3 linked regions of the Prochlorococcus marinus XMU1406 genome follow. The main gene of each other region encodes a partner of the protein of the gene in region 3 in a complex. Links are inferred from orthologs where the notes say so. Each region holds a gene or a part of one and is shown on either strand. Other genes may lie near its edges. The genes, in order: HA149_RS01555, HA149_RS01550 and nuoH.

Region 1 (6,823 bases), 130 kb from region 3 along the record:
GACTAGCGAGAGCAGTTATGTTTATTTACCGCAAATTAAAAAAATTAAACTAATAAGCATCTTGAAGTTCATAGAAATCTGGCTGAATATAATCTTTTCGTAATGGCCATCCTCTCCAGTCTTCAGGCATTAATAGTCTTTTGGGATTGGGATGATCAATAAAATTTATTCCATACATATCAAAAGTTTCTCTTTCTTGCCAATCACTTCCTTTAAAAATTTTATACAAACTAGGGATTGATAAATCAGAATCTCTTTTTAAGAAAACTTTTAATCTGACTTCTTTAATTTTTTCGATTTTTTGTAAATCATCAACAGTTATAAAATGATAGAAACTTACAAGATTTTTGCCTGGTCCCTCATCATATCCTCCTTGACATTGGAGATAGTTGAAACCGTAATTTCTCAAGGCAGATACTGCTTCATATAATTTGTTAGGTTCCACAGAAATGTTTTCGATTCCTATGTGATCATCAGATAAAGATTGATTTGGAATTCCATCTTTAAACAAAGATTGGCTTATAAACCCTTCTTTTTCTATTGAAGTATCTGAGGATTTGGCTAAACCGTCTTTTTCCATTAATCTTCTAAAGTATTAATAATTTCAGTTTTTTTGGCGTTTTCAGGTAATTCAGTTATTTTTTCTTTTTTAGAGGAGGGAATGACGTTAGCTGAAGTTTTGTTTAGATATTCACCTGTATTTTCTGAGAAAACAAGATTCATTTCGTGATCAGATGTTATGTATCTGTGAGTTTGTTCTGTTTTTGTGCGCTCTAAAATTGATTCATTACCAACTTTTTTTCTTAATTTAATTACAGCATCAAAAATTGCTTCTGGTCTTGGTGGGCATCCTGGTAGGTATAGATCAACTGGTATCAATTTATCAACCCCTCTGACAGCAGTTGTAGAATCTGCGCTGAACATTCCCCCTGTGATTGTGCAAGCACCCATGGCAATTACATATTTTGGTTCAGGCATTTGTTCATACAGTCTTACAAGAGCTGGAGCCATCTTCATCGTCACTGTTCCTGCAACTATTATTAAATCTGCTTGCCTAGGAGAGCTTCTAGGTACTAATCCAAATCTATCAAAATCAAATCTAGATCCTATTAGGGCAGCAAATTCTATAAAACAACAAGCTGTTCCATACAAGAGAGGCCATAGACTACTTAGTCTAGCCCAATTATGAAGATCGTCTAAACTTGTCAATATAATATTTTCACTTAAATCTGTAGTAACTTGGGGTGCACCAAGAGAATTACAAGTTCCTTCTCGGATTTCTCTTATTGCTTTTGGGGATAATTGTGGATTCAATTTTTTAACTCCATTCTAAAGCGCCTTTTCTCCATGCGTATGCCAGAGCGATAACAAGTATTGCAATGAAAATTAAAGCCTCAATAAAAGCTAATAAGCCTAATCTATTGAAGGCAACAGCCCAAGGATAAAGGAATACTGTCTCAACATCAAATATAACGAAAACCAAGGCAAACATGTAATAACGAATATTAAATTGAATCCATGCTCCTCCTATAGGCTCCATTCCAGATTCATAGGTAAGTTTTCTTTCCCCTGTTCTGCCTTTTGGGGCAACGATGAGATTAGTAACTAGAGCTAATACTGGTACAGCTGCGGCAATTAGGAGGAAACCTAAAAAGTATTCATAGCCAGTTAATAAAAACATCTTAAAAAATTAATTTTGAATAAAAGTCGCTTAATTAAGCAAAATCTTTTAAAGTTCTTAAAGAACAATAATAAACCGTGAGTGAAAACATTCAACCAGCCTCTGAGGAAAACAAAATAGTTGAAGACTTTGAGAAAGGAAATCTTTCTGAAAAATCCTCAGAAGTAAATGTTAAACAACCTGTTCTTAATTTAGAACATAATAGATTCGAATGTAGAAGTTGTGGGTATATTTATGATCCGTCTGAAGGAAATAAAAAATTAAACATACCCAAAAATACTCCTTTTTCAGAGTTGGATGGGAACACCTTTGCTTGCCCTGTTTGTCGAGCCGGTAAAAATTTTTATAAGGATATAGGTCCTAAATCTAAACCTAGTGGTTTTGAAGAAAATTTAGTTTATGGGTTTGGTTTTAATAGTTTACCTCCTGGACAAAAAAATATATTGATTTTTGGAGGGCTGGCTTTTGCCGCTGCTATGTTTCTTTCTTTATACTCTTTGCATTAATATACATAAATGAAAAAAATTATTACTAGTATCCCCACTCTTCTTTTATCTGGCCTTCTTTGTTTTGTATTGAGCGGTTGTTCATCTACAGGAGTTAAGATGAGTGATAGTAGCCCTTGGAAAACAATTCAGTTTGAGGACCAAGCTAATGCTTTAGATATTGATTTTATAGATGATAAAAATGGATTTTTAGTAGGTTCTAATAGACTTATTATGGAATCTAATGATGGGGGAGAAACTTGGGAGAAAAGAAATTTAGATTTACCAAGTGAAGAGAACTTTCGTCTGCTAGATATTGACTTTAAAGGTGAAGAGGGCTGGTTAATAGGTCAGCCCTCATTAGTTATGCATACACTTGATGCGGGAAAAAATTGGACTCGTTTATCTCTTGGCAACAAATTACCAGGTCAACCATTTCTAATAACGACTGTTGATGCAGGGATTGCAGAGTTGGCCACCACTGCAGGTGCAATCTATGAAACATCAGATAGTGGTGAATCATGGAATGCAAAAGTTGTAGATGCATCTGGTTCTGGAGGTGTAAGAGATTTAAGAAGAACTAAAGAGGGAGATTATGTCAGCGTAAGTAGTCTGGGTAATTTCTTTTCTACTTTGGAAAATGATAGTGATGCATGGACAGCTCATCAAAGAGCGAGTAGCAAAAGAGTTCAAAGTATTGGTTTCAATCCAGAAGGAAGTTTATGGATGCTTTCTAGAGGAGCCGAAATTAGATTTAATGAAGATACGAATGATCTAGAAAACTGGTCGAAACCTATTATACCTATTCTTAATGGATACAATTATTTAGATATGGGATGGGATCCAAATGGTGATATATGGGCTGGCGGGGGTAATGGCACTTTAATTGTAAGTAAAGACCAAGGTAAAACTTGGAATAAAGATCCTATTGCTTCTGCATTGCCAACAAACTTCATAAAAATAGTTTTTCTTGATAAAGATGCTTTAGATAATCAAAAAGGATTCATACTTGGCGAGCGCGGTTATATCCTTAAATGGAATAGCTAAGTTTGAATAACTTGAGTAAATAGTAAAAAAAAACTTAATTTTTTACATATTTAGCAACTGTCTGTAACCATGCTGTTAATTTCTTCGCGAACTTATGATTTTACACTGTAAGATCATAGGGTAAACATTTGTGATTATGGCCGCAGGTTCAACGGGTGAACGCCCATTCTTTGAAATAATCACCAGTATTAGGTACTGGATTATTCATGCAGTAACATTACCAGCTATTTTTATAGCAGGCTTCTTATTCGTATATACAGGCTTAGCCTACGATGCTTTCGGAACACCTCGTCCGGATAGTTATTTCCAATCATCTGAATCTAAAGCGCCTGTCGTAACACAAAGATATGAAGCTAAATCTCAACTAGATTTAAGAACAAAATAACAATGACTAATTCCCAAGCTCCAATGCAGGCTGCTGAAGTCCGCGTTTATCCTATATTTACTGTTCGTTGGCTAGCAGTTCACGCTTTAGCTATTCCATCAGTATTCTTTTTGGGTTCCATTGCTGCTATGCAGTTCGTAGCCCGATAAATTTAACAATCATGCAAGTAAACCAAAATCCTAACAAAGTTCCAGTTGAACTTAATCGTACAAGCCTTTATTTAGGCTTACTATCAGTCTTTGTATTGGGAATTTTATTTTCCAGTTACTTTTTCAATTAAATTAAAACTATGAGTAAATTAAAAGGACCTGATGGAAGAATTCCAGATAGACTTCCCGACGGTAGACCAGCAGTTGCATGGGAAAGAAGATGGACTGAAGGAACTCTTCCTTTATGGCTTGTTGCTACAGCAGGTGGAATTGCAGTTATCTTCGTTTTAGGTATATTTTTCTATGGTTCATACCAAGGGGTTGGAGCTGGAGGCTAACAAATCCTTACCTTGACCTGATAATCACTTATATCAAATAAGCCTAATAAGAATCAGTAAATACTCTTAGTTTCTCTTTTGTGGAGCTTGGGATATTTTCTTTTTGGGTTATCAATCCATCTTTTAATGAAAAATGAGATTTACTTTTTGGTCTTTCTTTTTCAATTAATTTAGCTACTTCAAATATTATTTTATTAGCCACTTCAGTATTTGATCTAAGATTATCCAAAACCATCTCTACAGAAACTTCTTGATGAGTTTGATGCCAGCAATCATAATCAGTAACCATAGATAAGGAGGAGTAAGCTATTTCAGCTTCTTTAGCTAATCTTGCTTCTGTGTGGTTCGTCATTCCAATTATTGAACATCCCCAACTCCTATATAAATTAGATTCTGCTCTAGTTGAGAAAGCGGGACCTTCCATTGCTAGATAGGTACCCCCTCTATGTAATTGTCTACCGCCAGGAATATTTTTTTCTCCGATTTCACTTAATATACGTGATAAATTTGTGCAGAAGGGATCTCCCATAGTTACGTGAGCCACAGCTCCCTCGTTAAAGAAGGTTGCAGGTCTATTTTTTGTCCGGTCTATAAATTGATCTGGAACCACTATATCTAGAGGCCTTATCTGTTCTTGTAATGAACCAACTGCTGATGGAGCAATAATCCATCTTACTCCTATTGATCTTAGAGCCCAAATATTAGCTTTATAAGGAATTTCAGAAGGATTTAAACTATGTGTTCTGCCATGTCTAGGAATAAATGCTATCTCTAGGTTTCCAAGATTATATACTTTTATTGAATCAGAAGGTTTACCATAGGGAGTATTGATTTCTAGTTCTCTTAAGTACTCTATTTGATCCATTGAATAAAATCCACTTCCACCAATCACTCCTAACCTTGATTTTTCAATTGGTAATAAATGTTCTTTATTCATAGTGATGTAAATGGCTTTTAATCATCTGGTACTAATTGGAGGAGGACACTCAAATGTTTCTTTATTGAAGAAATGGATAATGTTTCCGAAATTAATGCCAGAAATTCCTGTTTCAATTATATCTAGAGATTCTCATTTGGTTTATTCGGCTATATTCCCATCGGTGATTTCAAAATCAATCACTTTAGAAGAGAGTTTAATTGATATAAAATCTTTAGCAAAAAATGCAAAAGTATCTTTTATAGAAGAAGAAGTAAAGGATATTGATTTCAATTTAAAGAAAATTGTATTAAGTAATAGACCTTCAGTTAATTATTCGAAGTTGGTGCTTAATTATGGAAGTCAAACAATAATTCCAAAAGAATTTGAATCACTAGTTAAAAATCGAAATGCTTTTTCAATTAAACCTTTTTTAAGGGCTTATGACTCAATACTAAAAGAGGACATTTTTGATTCAGTTAATGAACTTCCATTTGTAATTGTTGGGAGTGGCCTTGCTGCAATTGAAGTATCTTATGCTTTGAGAAAAAGATGGGGAGATAGACCTTTAAAACTATTGTGTGATTCAAGAAAAATTAATAATACAATTCTAAAAAGTTTACAGAATTCCAATATTGATTTAGTTGAAAAACTTAATTTTGATTATGGCAAGATTCTTTTATGTACTGGAAATACATCTCCGTTATGGGCACAAAAAAAATTATTAGATTCGGATTCTTATGGCAGAATAATTACAAATCAGAATTTACAGATAAAAAGTTTCTCTGGAATCTTTGCTGTCGGTGATTGCGCAGTTGTAGGCTCAGCAAAAAGACCAGCATCGGGAGTTTTTGCAGTAAAAGTTGTAAATACATTAGTACAAAATTTAAAAAAAGATATAGAAGGGAGATCATTAAAAAAGTGGTTTCCTCAAAAGATCGGATTGCAAATAGTAAATATATTTCCAAGCCATCATCCAAAGGCTTTTGCTATTTATCGCAATTTTGTTTTCGGCCCTTCTTTTATTTTTTGGATTTTAAAGCATAAAATTGATCTCAACTTTATTAAAAAGTTCAGATCAAAAAGGCTAATTATGAAAAGTAGTGAAACAAATATTTCATTGAATGATTGCAGAGGATGTGCTGCTAAAATTCCTCAGTTTGTTTTGAATAAATCATTAATAAATTCAAATTTAAATTCTTTTGCCTCATCACCAGAAGATGCAATTGAGATATATCAAAATGGTCAAGATATTATTTTGCAAAGTGTAGATGGATTTCCTGCTTTGGTAAGTGATCCTTGGCTTAATGCAAAAATTACTACTTTGCATGCTTGCTCAGATTTGTGGGCATGCGGAGCAAAACTTTCATCCGCTCAAGCTTTAATTTCATTACCAAAAGTTGAAAGGGAATTTCAGAGTCACCTCTTTTCTCAATCACTTCAAGGTATTAAATCAACAGTTGAGGATCATGGAGGTGAATTACTTGGAGGCCATACTTTCGAGGCAAGAAGTTTAGTAAATAAACCTTATTCATTAGGAATAGATATTTCTTTAACAGTTCAAGGTATTTTAAAAAATGGAGCAAAACCATGGCTTAAATCTGGAATGAATATTGGAGATATTCTCATGATGTCTAGACCTCTGGGCGTTGGGATTTACTTTGCCGGTCAAATGCAAAATATTAATATGCTGGGTAGTTCTTCTGAAGTAATTAATAATTTAGTAAAGAGTCAGCAATATTTGATTGATGAAATTTATCTTTTTCAAAATCAATTTAAAGAATCATTAGTCAATGCTGCGACTGACATTACTGGATATGGA
Region 2 (6,810 bases), 130 kb from region 3 along the record:
CTGAAGAAGGTGCTCTAAGAGATCATGTCTTAGATCGTTTTGCCATCGTGCTTTCCGCAGATCAATCTATTAATAATTCTCAAAGAGTTGAGATTACAAAATCTGTTTTATCACATGCAGAAAATAATATTAAATTTTCAGAAAAATGGTCGGAAGAATCTGATAATTTATCAACTCAATTAATTTTGGCAAGGCAATGGTTAAAGGATGTCAAGATAACAAAAGAGCAAATAACCTATTTAGTCAATGAAGCTCTTAGAGGAGGAGTAGAAGGGCATAGGTCAGAATTATTTGCAGTAAAAGTAGCAAAGGCTAATGCAGCTCTTCGAGGCGATGAAAATGTAAATTCTGAAGATCTAAAAGTCGCAGTAAGGTTAGTTATTCTTCCACGAGCAATGCAAATACCGCCAGAAGATGATGATATTCAACCACCTCCTCCAGAGGATCAGAGTCCCCCACCCCCACCTCAATCAAACAATGAAGAGTCTGAACCTGAGACTAGTGAAAATGATAATGAGCAAGACCAAGAACAAGAAGAAGATAATTCTGACGGGGAAGAAGAATCTACTCCCGAAATACCTGAAGAATTTATATTAGACCCTGAGGCATGTATGGTTGATCCTGATTTATTGCTTTTTTCATCAGCTAAAGCTAAAGCAGGGAATAGCGGGAGTAGATCAGTCATATTTAGTGACAGTAGAGGAAGATATGTAAAACCTATTATTCCAAGAGGTAAAGTAAAAAGAATTGCTGTAGATGCTACCCTTCGAGCTGCTGCGCCTTATCAAAAATCGAGAAGATTAAGGAACCCTAATAAATCAATAATTATAGAAGAAAATGACTTTAGGGCTAAGCTTCTTCAAAAAAAGGCGGGTGCTTTAGTCATTTTTCTTGTTGATGCTAGTGGTTCTATGGCTCTTAATAGAATGCAAAGTGCCAAAGGCGCTGTAATAAGACTTTTAACAGAAGCATATGAGAATAGAGATGAAGTAGCTCTTATTCCTTTTAGAGGTAATCAGGCCGAAGTGCTTTTGCCTCCAACAAGATCAATAACTGCTGCAAAAAGAAGGTTGGAAACAATGCCTTGTGGTGGAGGATCTCCTTTGGCACATGGACTAACACAATCAGCAAAAGTAGCAAAAAATGCTCTTTCAACAGGAGATATAGGTCAAGTTATTGTTGTAGGGATCACTGATGGTAGAGGTAATGTTCCATTAGGTTTATCTTTAGGACAAAATGAGGTTGAAGAAAACGAAAATACAAATGCAAATTTAAAGCAAGAGGTTCTTGATATTGCAGCAAAATATCCCATGCTTGGGATAAAACTTTTGATAATTGATACAGAAAGAAAATTTATTGCAAGTGGATTTGGTAAAGAATTAGCAGAGGCAGCTCAAGGGAAATATGTTCAACTGCCAAAAGCTACAGATAAAGCAATCGCAGCTATGGCATTAAATGCCATAAATGAATTTTAAATATTTTTATGGATAAATTTCGTTAAGGAATTTTGAAAGTCCAATCGTTAAATCTCTTAAAGATTTAGTTAACTCTTTATCTTGTGTTAATTTTTCAAAATCATCGCTCATATCATCTATTTTGGTTGAGATAGACCTAGCAGCATTAATTGTCAATTTGATGTCATTAAGGGTTTCTTTGTCGTCAATAGTAGACAAAATGTTATTTAAATGTTTAGCCGCAATTGTAATTTCTTTTATTAGAGGTTCTACTCTTTGTAGTTCTTGTTTCGATAAATAAATTAATTCATCAAGATTTTCTTGTGTTCTGTCAAATTGGTCAACTGAGTTAACAATGTTTTCAATTAAGTTTTCTTGATTTGTGTCTTTTAGAAGTTGGCTTATTCTATTAGTTATATTCGAGAGACTTGATAGTTGTTTACCTGTGATAGTGTCTCCTTGACAAATAATTAATTTGGTATCGCATTTTTCGGATATAGGTTTTGCAATGTTTTTGGGAATTGTCTTATCACTAGTTTCTAAAGAAACCTGTACATCTCCTCCAAGGAAAGAATTTGTAACTACCCTTGCAAATACTGGCCTTGGAAGAATAATTTCAGGATTATTTAAAACTATTTTTGCTTTAATTGATTCATTCGTGAACAAGATATCTTCTATCGATCCAACTAAGATTCCTCTGTAAGTAACTGGAGATTTTTTTGATAAACCGCTTGCGTTATTGAATTCAGCAAAGATGTGCCAATTTTTTGAAGATAATCTAACTCCTCTTAGCCAAAAAGAAAAAAATGTGAATATTAAAATTCCTCCCAATAAGGAAAAACCAACTATTGAATCTCGTAGGCTTCTACGCATAATTTCTAAATGTCTTTGGGTTGCATTGGACCATCAAGTTTCCCATTCCTAAATTGAAATACATAGGGATCTTTACTCTTTTTAAATTCATCAATCGAGCCAGCCCATCTGAATTTGCCTCCATAAAGCATTAAAACTTTATCTGAAGTTCTTTCTATAGTACTAAGAACATGGCTAACCACAATAGATGATCCGCTAGCTTTATGATTTGTTTTATTTATCAAATCTTCAATTCTTGATGAGGCAATAGGATCAAGGCCGGCAGTTGGTTCATCAAAGAGTAGTAAAGGTTTAGACTTTGCATTAAGAGTTTGATCAGTAATTAATGCCCTCGCAAAACTTACTCTTTTTTGCATGCCTCCACTTAATTCATTTGGAAGTTTATTCTCGACATTAAATAATCCTACCTCAGCTAAGCATTCACTTACTATTTCATGGATAGACTTTTTAGAAAGGTTTTGATTTCTCTTGAGTAGAAAACCTACATTTTCTTCAATAGTTAGAGATCCTAATAAAGCCGGATTCTGAAAAACTAGTCTTACATCAGGAGGATTATTTTGATCTAATCTCAAATAGGTTTGCTTCTCACCAAATATTCTTAATTCTCCCTTGGTGGGTAAAATTAGTCCTGCTAATATTTTTAATATGGTTGATTTACCAGAACCTGAGGGGCCAACAATAGCTAATTTCTCTCCATCTTTAAGTTCAAAATTTATTTGATTAAGCACATCAACTTCCCCCCAGCTTATTGAGAGGTTTTTTGTTTCAACTGCATGCTTTGATTTTTTCAAAACTTTTATAAGAAACATCTATATATTTCATTTTGCCTATTTTTAGAAATAAAAAAAGGATGTATGAATTTGATTTATAATGATTTTATATAGTCTTTAAATTTGAGAAAAATAATTTAAGAGGTTTTTTAATGAATAAGCGTAAAAAAAAGGTAAGAAGGTACTATAAAAACTTTAAAAAGTCTAATTTTGTCTTGTTAAAAAAAATCTTAAGAATTTTGAGTTGGCTTTTGCCAGGATTGGTAATAAAAAGATGGATGCTTACATCTGCGATAGGATTTTTGACTACATTACTTGGCTTGGTAATTTGGACAAATTTAAGACCGCTCTATTGGCTTATTGAAATCTTTTTTGGGGTAATGACAGGTTTAACACGTATTTTACCTGTTTCATTAATGGGACCATTGATTTTTGTTATTGGACTATTGTTAATCGGGATTGGACAAAACAGAAGTATTAATTCAATTCAAAAAGCGCTTGTTCCAGAAAAAAATACATTTTTAGTTGATGCATTAAGAGTTAAAAGTAAATTAAACAGAGGCCCAAACATTGTTGCAATTGGCGGAGGTACAGGTTTATCTACCTTGCTGAAAGGCTTAAAAAATTATAGTAGTAATATTACAGCAATCGTAACTGTATCCGATGATGGTGGAAGTAGTGGAATTCTCAGAAAACAATTAGGTGTGCAACCTCCAGGAGATATAAGAAATTGTTTGGCAGCCTTATCAAACGAAGAACCTACTTTAACTAGATTATTTCAGTACAGATTTTCAGGGGGAAGTGGTTTGGAAGGTCATAGTTTTGGAAATCTATTCTTGTCAGCTTTAACAACAATTACAGGTAGTTTAGAAAAAGCAGTTCAAGCCTCTAGTAAGGTTTTGGCGGTACAAGGTCAAGTTTTACCTGCAACAAATATTGATGTTATGTTATGGGCCGAATTAGAAGATGGTGAGAAAATTTTTGGTGAAAGCAAGATCAGTAAATCTAAAAAATTAATTTCGAGGATTGGTTACCTACCAGAAAATCCTTCAGCTCTTCCAAGTGCTCTTGAATCTATAAAAGAAGCTGATTTAATTGTTCTTGGCCCAGGTAGTCTGTACACTTCTTTATTGCCTAATCTTTTAGTACCAGAAATAGTAGATGCATTATTGCAAAGTAATGCTCCTAAAATTTATATAAGTAATTTGATGACTCAGCCTGGAGAAACAGATGGACTTGATGTCTATCAACATATCAAAGCAATAGAAAAACAACTATCAAATTTTGGAGTTAATACTCGAATTTTTAACTCAATCTTATCTCAGATTCAATTTGAAAAGTCTCCATTAGTAGACTATTACGAAAGTAGAGGGGCAGAGCCTGTCCAATGTAATAAAGAAAAATTATTATCTGAGGGTTATTATGTTTTGCAAGCACCATTATATTCAAAAAGAATAACTCCAACTCTTAGACATGATCCAAGGAGACTAGCGAGAGCAGTTATGTTTATTTACCGCAAATTAAAAAAATTAAACTAATAAGCATCTTGAAGTTCATAGAAATCTGGCTGAATATAATCTTTTCGTAATGGCCATCCTCTCCAGTCTTCAGGCATTAATAGTCTTTTGGGATTGGGATGATCAATAAAATTTATTCCATACATATCAAAAGTTTCTCTTTCTTGCCAATCACTTCCTTTAAAAATTTTATACAAACTAGGGATTGATAAATCAGAATCTCTTTTTAAGAAAACTTTTAATCTGACTTCTTTAATTTTTTCGATTTTTTGTAAATCATCAACAGTTATAAAATGATAGAAACTTACAAGATTTTTGCCTGGTCCCTCATCATATCCTCCTTGACATTGGAGATAGTTGAAACCGTAATTTCTCAAGGCAGATACTGCTTCATATAATTTGTTAGGTTCCACAGAAATGTTTTCGATTCCTATGTGATCATCAGATAAAGATTGATTTGGAATTCCATCTTTAAACAAAGATTGGCTTATAAACCCTTCTTTTTCTATTGAAGTATCTGAGGATTTGGCTAAACCGTCTTTTTCCATTAATCTTCTAAAGTATTAATAATTTCAGTTTTTTTGGCGTTTTCAGGTAATTCAGTTATTTTTTCTTTTTTAGAGGAGGGAATGACGTTAGCTGAAGTTTTGTTTAGATATTCACCTGTATTTTCTGAGAAAACAAGATTCATTTCGTGATCAGATGTTATGTATCTGTGAGTTTGTTCTGTTTTTGTGCGCTCTAAAATTGATTCATTACCAACTTTTTTTCTTAATTTAATTACAGCATCAAAAATTGCTTCTGGTCTTGGTGGGCATCCTGGTAGGTATAGATCAACTGGTATCAATTTATCAACCCCTCTGACAGCAGTTGTAGAATCTGCGCTGAACATTCCCCCTGTGATTGTGCAAGCACCCATGGCAATTACATATTTTGGTTCAGGCATTTGTTCATACAGTCTTACAAGAGCTGGAGCCATCTTCATCGTCACTGTTCCTGCAACTATTATTAAATCTGCTTGCCTAGGAGAGCTTCTAGGTACTAATCCAAATCTATCAAAATCAAATCTAGATCCTATTAGGGCAGCAAATTCTATAAAACAACAAGCTGTTCCATACAAGAGAGGCCATAGACTACTTAGTCTAGCCCAATTATGAAGATCGTCTAAACTTGTCAATATAATATTTTCACTTAAATCTGTAGTAACTTGGGGTGCACCAAGAGAATTACAAGTTCCTTCTCGGATTTCTCTTATTGCTTTTGGGGATAATTGTGGATTCAATTTTTTAACTCCATTCTAAAGCGCCTTTTCTCCATGCGTATGCCAGAGCGATAACAAGTATTGCAATGAAAATTAAAGCCTCAATAAAAGCTAATAAGCCTAATCTATTGAAGGCAACAGCCCAAGGATAAAGGAATACTGTCTCAACATCAAATATAACGAAAACCAAGGCAAACATGTAATAACGAATATTAAATTGAATCCATGCTCCTCCTATAGGCTCCATTCCAGATTCATAGGTAAGTTTTCTTTCCCCTGTTCTGCCTTTTGGGGCAACGATGAGATTAGTAACTAGAGCTAATACTGGTACAGCTGCGGCAATTAGGAGGAAACCTAAAAAGTATTCATAGCCAGTTAATAAAAACATCTTAAAAAATTAATTTTGAATAAAAGTCGCTTAATTAAGCAAAATCTTTTAAAGTTCTTAAAGAACAATAATAAACCGTGAGTGAAAACATTCAACCAGCCTCTGAGGAAAACAAAATAGTTGAAGACTTTGAGAAAGGAAATCTTTCTGAAAAATCCTCAGAAGTAAATGTTAAACAACCTGTTCTTAATTTAGAACATAATAGATTCGAATGTAGAAGTTGTGGGTATATTTATGATCCGTCTGAAGGAAATAAAAAATTAAACATACCCAAAAATACTCCTTTTTCAGAGTTGGATGGGAACACCTTTGCTTGCCCTGTTTGTCGAGCCGGTAAAAATTTTTATAAGGATATAGGTCCTAAATCTAAACCTAGTGGTTTTGAAGAAAATTTAGTTTATGGGTTTGGTTTTAATAGTTTACCTCCTGGACAAAAAAATATATTGATTTTTGGAGGGCTGGCTTTTGCCGCTGCTATGTTTCTTTCTTTATACTCTTTGCATTAATATACATAAATGAAAAAAATTATTACTAGTATCCCCACTCT
Region 3 (6,401 bases):
AATCATTGCCATTAAAAGTAAAACTGAGGCTACTTCAAATGGGAGTAAATAATCACTAAATAGATGTTCTCCAATTCTGATTGTTGATTCTTCTCCTATAGAGTTTTGAGGACTTGATAGGCTCCATACATTAGTCAAGTCAACTCTTATTAAAAGGCTTAGCAGTGTTAAACATATTGATGTTGATATGATTCTTCTGGATTTAATGTCATTTATTGGCTTTAGATCTTCTTTTTTATTGACTAGCATTATTGCAAAGATTATTAATACATTAACCGCACCTACATAAACTAAAACTTGTGCTGCAGCAACGAAACTTGCATTTAAAAGAAGATATAATCCTGCCACACTCATGAAAACTCCTCCTAGAAGAAAGGCTGAATAAACAATACTTTCTAGCAATACAACACCGAGTGCTCCAATAAGGATAACTAAAGATAAAATTGTAAAACAAATAATTTGAGTTGTTACTGCAATAGACATAAATTAATGTAAGTTAGTTATTTGGATTAGAAACTTTATCTTTATTTTCTTTAGATTCTGATCTCATCCAATCATAGACTTCTTCAGGTAATTTACCAACTCTATTATCTGAGGCTGGGATTTCATGAGGATCCATGACACCTTTAGGAAGATAGGCAAGTTCTCTTAGAGGTTTAACTGAAGGGTCTGTTGTGACGTTTGTAGGTAACCTACCAAGTGCAACATTATCAAAATTTAGATTGTGTCTGTCAAAAGTAGCTAACTCATATTCTTCGGTCATTGAAAGACAATTAGTTGGACAATATTCAACACAATTCCCACAAAATATACAAACTCCAAAATCTATAGAGTAATTTCTTAGTTCCTTTTTTTTGGTTTCTTTATTCATTACCCAATCAACTACTGGTAGATTTATGGGACATACTCTCACGCAAACTTCACAAGCAATACATTTATCGAATTCGTAATGTATCCTTCCTCTATATCTTTCGGAAGGTATTAATTTTTCATACGGATATTGGACAGTAACAGGTCTTCTTCGAAGATGATCAAAAGTTACCGATAAACCATTATATAAATATTTGCCAGCATTAAATGCTTCTTTGATATAGCTATTTATTTGTTGAAGGAAATTTTTCATTTTGAAGAATTCACTTGGTAGTTTTATTTTAGTGGATTAATTTATAATTTAAGTATTTTTACTTAAATTTAACCACCAAAGAATTGCGGAAAAGCAAGTTTTAATCCCGCAGTTATCAAAAGATTAGCAAGAGAAATTGGAAGAAGAAACTTCCATCCTAGATCTAAAAGTTGATCTATTCTTACTCTAGGAGTTGTCCAACGTAATAATATCGCAATGAAAACTAAAAGATATGCTTTTAATACAGTCATAACAATTCCTATTGATGCGGTGAAAATCTGTATAAAGGGTGCATTGATGGGTAAATTTAGGAACTTAGCAATTAATTCAACTGGAATTGGAAAACCCCATCCTCCTAAATAAAGAATTGATACTAATAAAGCTGAAAGGATTAAATTAATGTAACTCCCAAGGTAGAACAGTGCAAATTTCATTCCTGCATATTCAGTTTGGTATCCTGCAACTAACTCTTCTTCAGCTTCAGGTAAGTCAAATGGAAGTCTTTCGCATTCTGCAAGAGCACAAATCCAAAAGACTATAAAACCAACTGGTTGCCTCCAAATATTCCAACTTAGGATTCCAGCTCCACTTTGTTGATTGACAATGTCAATAGTACTAAGAGAATTTGTCATTAGTACAATAGCTAGTACAGATAAAGCTAAAGGTATTTCATAACTTATTGATTGAGCTGCTGCTCTTAGTCCTCCTAATAATGAATATTTATTATTTGATGCATATCCGCTCATAAGAAGTCCAATTGGCTGGATACTGCTTAAAGCGATCCATAGGAAAATTCCAATACCAACGTTACTTATTAAAAGATTTTGTCCAAAAGGAACAATTAGCCAGGAGAGAATTACTGGGACAAGAACTAATATAGGCCCTGCAGTGAAGAGAATTCCATCCGCTTTAGCAGGAATAATATCCTCTTTGACAAGTAATTTAAGGCCATCTGCAATTGGTTGGAGTACGCCAAGAGCTCCTGCGTATTCGGGACCTATTCTTTGTTGAGCAGCAGCAGATATTTTTCTTTCAAGCCAAACTGTTACCAAAACGCCAACTACTGCTGCTACTAAAACCAAAAGCATAGGTAGAGGGAGCCAAATTATATGAGCGATTTCACTAGAAAGGCCAAAACCTTTTAAGAATTCATTAAAAATATATTCGAGATCTAATCCGTATTCCAAAATTTTTTTGTTATTTACTTAATACATTAACTCTTCACAAACGATATGTGTGTTTTTTATGAAAAGCTGCAAATATTATTCTCTATTTTCTAGGCTGATCCAATCTCTTGGTGCTGAACCGGTATAGATTTGCGATGGTCTAAAAATTCTATTTGCTCCCAGTTGCTCTCTCCAATGAGCTAACCAACCTGCAACTCTAGATATGGCAAAAATTGGAGTAAATAAATCGCGAGGAATACCAAGTTTTCTATAAACAAGACCAGAATAAAAGTCAACGTTAGGGAATATACCCTTTGGGCCAAGTCTTGGTATTGCCTCTACCTCTATTGATTTAGCAACTTCATACATTTCATCTGCTCCAAATCTAATAAAAAGCTCTTCTGCCAGCTTTTGAAGAATAATTGCTCTTGGATCTTTGACTTTATATTCTCTATGACCGAAGCCCATTATCTTATTTTTATTTTTTATCGCGTTATCTAAAAAAGAAGCAGCATTTTCTGGAGTTTTGATTTCTTCTAACATTGCAATCACATCTTCATTTGCTCCTCCGTGGAGGGGGCCAGCAAGAGTTCCTACTGCAGATGCGATAACAGCATATGGGTCTGTAAGAGTGCTCGCAGTCACTCTAGCGCTAAATGTACTCGCGTTTAAACTATGTTCGGCATGTAGAATTAAACACCTATCAAAAACTTTTGCAGCTATCGGATCTTGTTCTTTTTCAGTCAGCATGTAAAGAAAATTTGATGAGTAAGTTAAATCATCACGAGGTTGAATAGGGTCTTGTCCTTTTCTAATAAGTTGAAATGCAGCGATCATAGTGGGTATTTTTGCTATCAGTCTTATCACTGCGTTGTAAATGTAATTAGGATCATCTATTGCTCTACGCGAATAGAAAAGCCCCAAAGAAGCTGCGCTAGATTGAAGAGCGTCCATAGGATGACCTGTCGCAGGGAAACATTTCATCATATCTCTGACTCTAAAACTTAACCTTCGATGCATCTGAACTTCTTGTTCAAAGTCTCTCAGTTGAATAGCTGTAGGTAATTCACCCCAAATCAATAGGTAAGCAGTTTCTAAAAAACTGCTTTTTTTGGATAGTTCCTCAATGGAATAGCCTCTGTACAATAATTTACCTTTGTTGCCGTCAATATCACATATAGATGAATTAGTAACTGGGACACCCTCTAATCCTGGTTTTAAAATTAGTTTGTTAGTGTCCAATTGCTTAATTCAATATCAAATACTTATAGATTAAAGATAGTCAATTAATTTTTAATTAACCACAAGTTATTAACTTCACAAGAATTTCAAATGATTCTCTTTGAAGCTTATTTGAATAACTTAATTAAGGTATTTTTAAACTTGTTTCGGTATAAAGAATTGGATTTTTTTCCGGAATAGATTGACTGATGATTTCTAGATATTCTTCATTTGATATTTTTAAAATATTTCTAATGAGAAAATTAAGATCTTTCAAATCAGGTAAATATCTAATTTTATTGGAATTTTCATCTTTGATATCAACTTTTGTATAAAGAAAAGTAGATTTATCTTTAGAACTTTTTAGGTTGAAAAATTTTTTTGAGATTGTTTCTAGTTTTTTACTATCTATTAAAAAATTACTTATGAATTGCAAACCTCCTGATTCTATTGAATAGATATTTTCAAAAGTTAATTGTTTTATTACATCGTTTTTTTCTTCAAGAATATCTTTGGAATATATTGAGTAAATATCTTCATTTTGTTTCAAAGTATATTTGTTGAAATCTTTTAGTTTTTTTAAAGCAATTAAATCAAATTGATTTTCAGTATTTTTTTCAAATGTAAAAAGCCAATCTTTTTTTGAATTGAGAATTAAGATGTTTTGATTTGTATTTTGGTTGAAATCTTCAAAAAAACTTAGTTCAAAATTATTTAAAAAAGGTTTTAGACATTTTTCAAAATTTTTAATTTCAGTAAAAATTGAAACTTTAGGATTATCTTTATTCGTATTTTCTTTATTTATAAGCTTTTCATAAGCAAGAATATCAATATTTTTTTTATTATTTAGTAAATATGATTTTAAAACTAAATGTTTATTTTTTAAGTCAAATGTTGTAGCTACAATATCCTTATTTTTATTAGTAAAAATTTCTTTATCAAAAAATATACTTTCCCCAAATTTCTTTGAGAATAATATATTTTTTTGATTTTTGAGTCCAAAAAGTTCTCCCTCATATTGAAATTTTTTTTCTTTAAAATAATTACTAGAGTTAATACTATTTTTGATCAATTTTTTATCTGATGAAGCAATTATATAATTATCATCGGTTCGGTATATATAGTTAAGGAAATTTATTTTGTTTTCTCTTTTAATTGGAATTATCTCATCAACCTGATCAACTTTATTAGGGAAATTTAATAAATCGTCTATTATTTTTTCTGGTTTAATTTTAAAAACAATCAAAATATCATCTTTAAGCTTTTTATTATTTTCAAAAGTTGAGATTATAAGTTCATTGTTATAGATATCTTCTAATTTATTGTTGCCTAGATCTATACCTAAGTAATCTAATATAGAGTCTTTTATTAAATTAAAGTTATCTTTATTTATTGGATTTTGATCTTTTTTATTATTATTAATATTAAAACTATCTAAATTTGAAATAAATAATAATTTATTGTTTTCAGGTATATATTTTAAGATATTTAGTTGCTCAATATTTGTACTTTGCTCCTTATTTGTACTTTGCTCCTTATTTTTATTAGCAGAAACTTTTTTAAAACCAAAAAAAAGTAATAAAGATAATAATAGTATTATTGCTACCACTCTAAGTTTCATTATCAATGTTTATTTTTATTTTTAACAATAAACTTCTTACTGCAACTTAATTTATTAAATTGTAAATAACACATAATTTATCCTATAAATTGGAAAGTTATCCAAAATCTATAAATGCTTCTAGTCTCAATGATTGGTTTAATTCTGAGAAAGAAGATCCAGTCTTGATTGATGTAAGAGAACAGGCAGAGATCGAAATAGCTCGTTTCTCAAAAGAATTTTTACACATACCAATTAGTAAAGTCACATCTGAATACGTTGAAGAAATATTTGCTGGTTTATTAGACAGAGAAATTGTAGTTACCTGTCATGCAGGAATAAGAAGTTATAACTTTTCTCAATGGTGCTTAGATAATAATATTGTGAGCGAGATATGGAATTTGGAGGAGGGTATTGATGGATGGAGTAGATATATTGACCCATCAATTCCAAGGTATTGATTAAATATCTAATGAAGATGCAACAGTATTAACATCTTTGTCGCCTCTACCAGAGCAATTGATAACTATATGAGTATCTTTTTCAAGAGTAGGGCATAATTTATCTAACCAAGCAAAGGCATGGGAAGTTTCAAGTGCAGGTATAATTCCTTCTAATTCACTAACAAGTCTTAAAGCATCTAAAGCTTCTTGATCTGTGACTGATCCATATTCTGCTCTACCTATATCTTTTAAATGACTATGTTCAGGTCCTACTCCAGGGTAATCTAAACCTGCACTTATTGAGTGGGCTTCTTGCACTTGACCATTATCATCTTGCAAGAGAAGACTCATTGAGCCATGTAAAATTCCAACTGACCCTTTAGTGATAGTGGCAGCATGTTTGTCAGTGTCAACTCCGTTTCCTGCAGCTTCAACTCCAATAAGACGCACAGAAGTTTCTTTTACAAAAGGATGGAAAAGCCCCATTGCATTTGATCCCCCACCTACACAAGCAAGCAAAATATCGGGAAAAGATCCAAATGATTCTAAACATTGTTTTTTAGTTTCTTCACCTATAACTGAATGAAAATCTCGCACAATTTTTGGGAAAGGATGTGGGCCTGCAACAGATCCTAAAATGTAGTGTGTGGTTTCGACATTAGAAACCCAATCTCTAATGGCTTCACTAGTGGCATCCTTAAGTGTTGCAGTTCCAGAATTTACAACTTTAACTTCAGCGCCTAGAAGTTTCATTCTGAAAACGTTAAGGGATTGCCTTTTTATGTCTTCAGCACCCATGTAGATAATACATTTCAAGCCAAATCTCGCACAAACAGTAGCAGTAGCAA

Evidence for each region.
Region 1: the proteins of nuoH (region 3) and HA149_RS01555 are in contact, whole or in part, in a cryo-EM structure (PDB 6KHJ), measured with the Thermosynechococcus vestitus proteins. The link is inferred for Prochlorococcus marinus XMU1406 from one-to-one orthologs. Residues at the interface, in WP_126985484.1 of Thermosynechococcus vestitus: Gln8, Lys26, Trp29, Leu30, Pro33, Met34, Met37, Leu38, Leu83, Ile84, Phe85, Lys86, Glu87, Asp88, Val89, Leu90, Pro91, Ala92, Thr100, Ala104, Val107, Ile108, Phe111, Leu112, Tyr114, Ile115, Ile125, Ser126, Leu128, Phe133; in WP_126986108.1 of Thermosynechococcus vestitus: Gly6, Tyr7, Glu8, Tyr9, Phe10, Gly12, Phe13, Leu14, Ile16, Cys17, Ser18, Pro21, Ala24, Leu25, Ala27, Ser28, Leu31, Arg32, Pro33, Ser35, Arg40, Leu41, Thr42, Thr43, Tyr44, Glu45, Ile51, Gly53, Ala54, Trp55.
Region 2: the proteins of nuoH (region 3) and HA149_RS01550 are in contact, whole or in part, in a crystal structure (PDB 6Y11), measured with the Thermus thermophilus proteins. The link is inferred for Prochlorococcus marinus XMU1406 from one-to-one orthologs. Residues at the interface, in WP_096411122.1 of Thermus thermophilus: Arg36, Val44, Arg45, Met46, Gly47, Pro48, Asn49, Arg50, Val51, Leu57, Gln58, Ala61, Asp62, Ile64, Lys65, Ile67, Phe68, Lys69, Glu70, Ile72, Val74, Glu223, Ala224, Glu225, His233, Thr234, Glu235, Tyr236, Ser237, Trp241; in WP_096411117.1 of Thermus thermophilus: Arg16, Glu17, Gly18, Leu24, Leu27, Val28, Trp30, Gly31, Arg32, Asn34, Ser35, Trp37, Thr54, Asp55, Ala56, Asp59, Ala61, Arg62, Phe63, Gly64, Glu66, Val67, Phe68, Arg69, Ala70, Ser71, Arg73, Gln74, Ala75, Asp76.

Annotation. Positions count from the first base shown.
Region 1 is NZ_JAAORG010000001.1:287,270-294,092, forward strand. What follows is about bases 1-2,808. They hold HA149_RS01555 (NAD(P)H-quinone oxidoreductase subunit 3), read right to left. Parts: upstream 1,682-2,808; coding sequence 1,319-1,681; downstream 1-1,318. Other genes in these bases: HA149_RS01540 (gluconeogenesis factor YvcK family protein), read left to right, coding at 1-53; HA149_RS01545 (NAD(P)H-quinone oxidoreductase subunit J), read right to left, coding at 50-580; HA149_RS01550 (NADH dehydrogenase subunit K), read right to left, coding at 580-1,287; HA149_RS01560 (rubredoxin), read left to right, coding at 1,759-2,187; HA149_RS01565 (photosynthesis system II assembly factor Ycf48), read left to right, coding at 2,197-2,808. Outside these bases: more of HA149_RS01565, read left to right, coding at 2,809-3,213; psbE (cytochrome b559 subunit alpha), read left to right, coding at 3,350-3,598; psbF (cytochrome b559 subunit beta), read left to right, coding at 3,601-3,747; HA149_RS01580 (photosystem II reaction center protein L), read left to right, coding at 3,759-3,878; HA149_RS01585 (photosystem II reaction center protein J), read left to right, coding at 3,888-4,085; mtnP (S-methyl-5'-thioadenosine phosphorylase), read right to left, coding at 4,129-5,022; selenide, water dikinase SelD, read left to right, coding at 5,033-6,823. UniProt on the Escherichia coli protein: NDH-1 shuttles electrons from NADH, via FMN and iron-sulfur (Fe-S) centers, to quinones in the respiratory chain. The immediate electron acceptor for the enzyme in this species is believed to be ubiquinone.
Region 2 is NZ_JAAORG010000001.1:282,688-289,497, forward strand. The notes cover bases 4,016-6,810. They hold HA149_RS01550 (NADH dehydrogenase subunit K), read right to left. Parts: upstream 5,870-6,810; coding sequence 5,162-5,869; downstream 4,016-5,161. Other genes in these bases: HA149_RS01540 (gluconeogenesis factor YvcK family protein), read left to right, coding at 4,016-4,635; HA149_RS01545 (NAD(P)H-quinone oxidoreductase subunit J), read right to left, coding at 4,632-5,162; HA149_RS01555 (NAD(P)H-quinone oxidoreductase subunit 3), read right to left, coding at 5,901-6,263; HA149_RS01560 (rubredoxin), read left to right, coding at 6,341-6,769; HA149_RS01565 (photosynthesis system II assembly factor Ycf48), read left to right, coding at 6,779-6,810. In the rest of the region: bchD (magnesium chelatase ATPase subunit D), read left to right, coding at 1-1,475; HA149_RS01530 (MlaD family protein), read right to left, coding at 1,482-2,327; HA149_RS01535 (ABC transporter ATP-binding protein), read right to left, coding at 2,333-3,118; more of HA149_RS01540, read left to right, coding at 3,250-4,015. UniProt on the Escherichia coli protein: NDH-1 shuttles electrons from NADH, via FMN and iron-sulfur (Fe-S) centers, to quinones in the respiratory chain. The immediate electron acceptor for the enzyme in this species is ubiquinone.
Region 3 is NZ_JAAORG010000001.1:158,518-164,918, forward strand. The notes cover bases 252-3,244. They hold nuoH (NADH-quinone oxidoreductase subunit NuoH), read right to left. Parts: upstream 2,311-3,244; coding sequence 1,192-2,310; downstream 252-1,191. Other genes in these bases: HA149_RS00855 (NADH-quinone oxidoreductase subunit J), read right to left, coding at 252-483; ndhI (NAD(P)H-quinone oxidoreductase subunit I), read right to left, coding at 497-1,123; HA149_RS00870 (citrate synthase), read right to left, coding at 2,386-3,244. Outside these bases: more of HA149_RS00855, read right to left, coding at 1-251; more of HA149_RS00870, read right to left, coding at 3,245-3,531; HA149_RS00875 (hypothetical protein), read right to left, coding at 3,656-5,131; HA149_RS00880 (rhodanese-like domain-containing protein), read left to right, coding at 5,221-5,571; trpB (tryptophan synthase subunit beta), read right to left, coding at 5,572-6,401. UniProt on the Escherichia coli protein: NDH-1 shuttles electrons from NADH, via FMN and iron-sulfur (Fe-S) centers, to quinones in the respiratory chain. The immediate electron acceptor for the enzyme in this species is believed to be ubiquinone.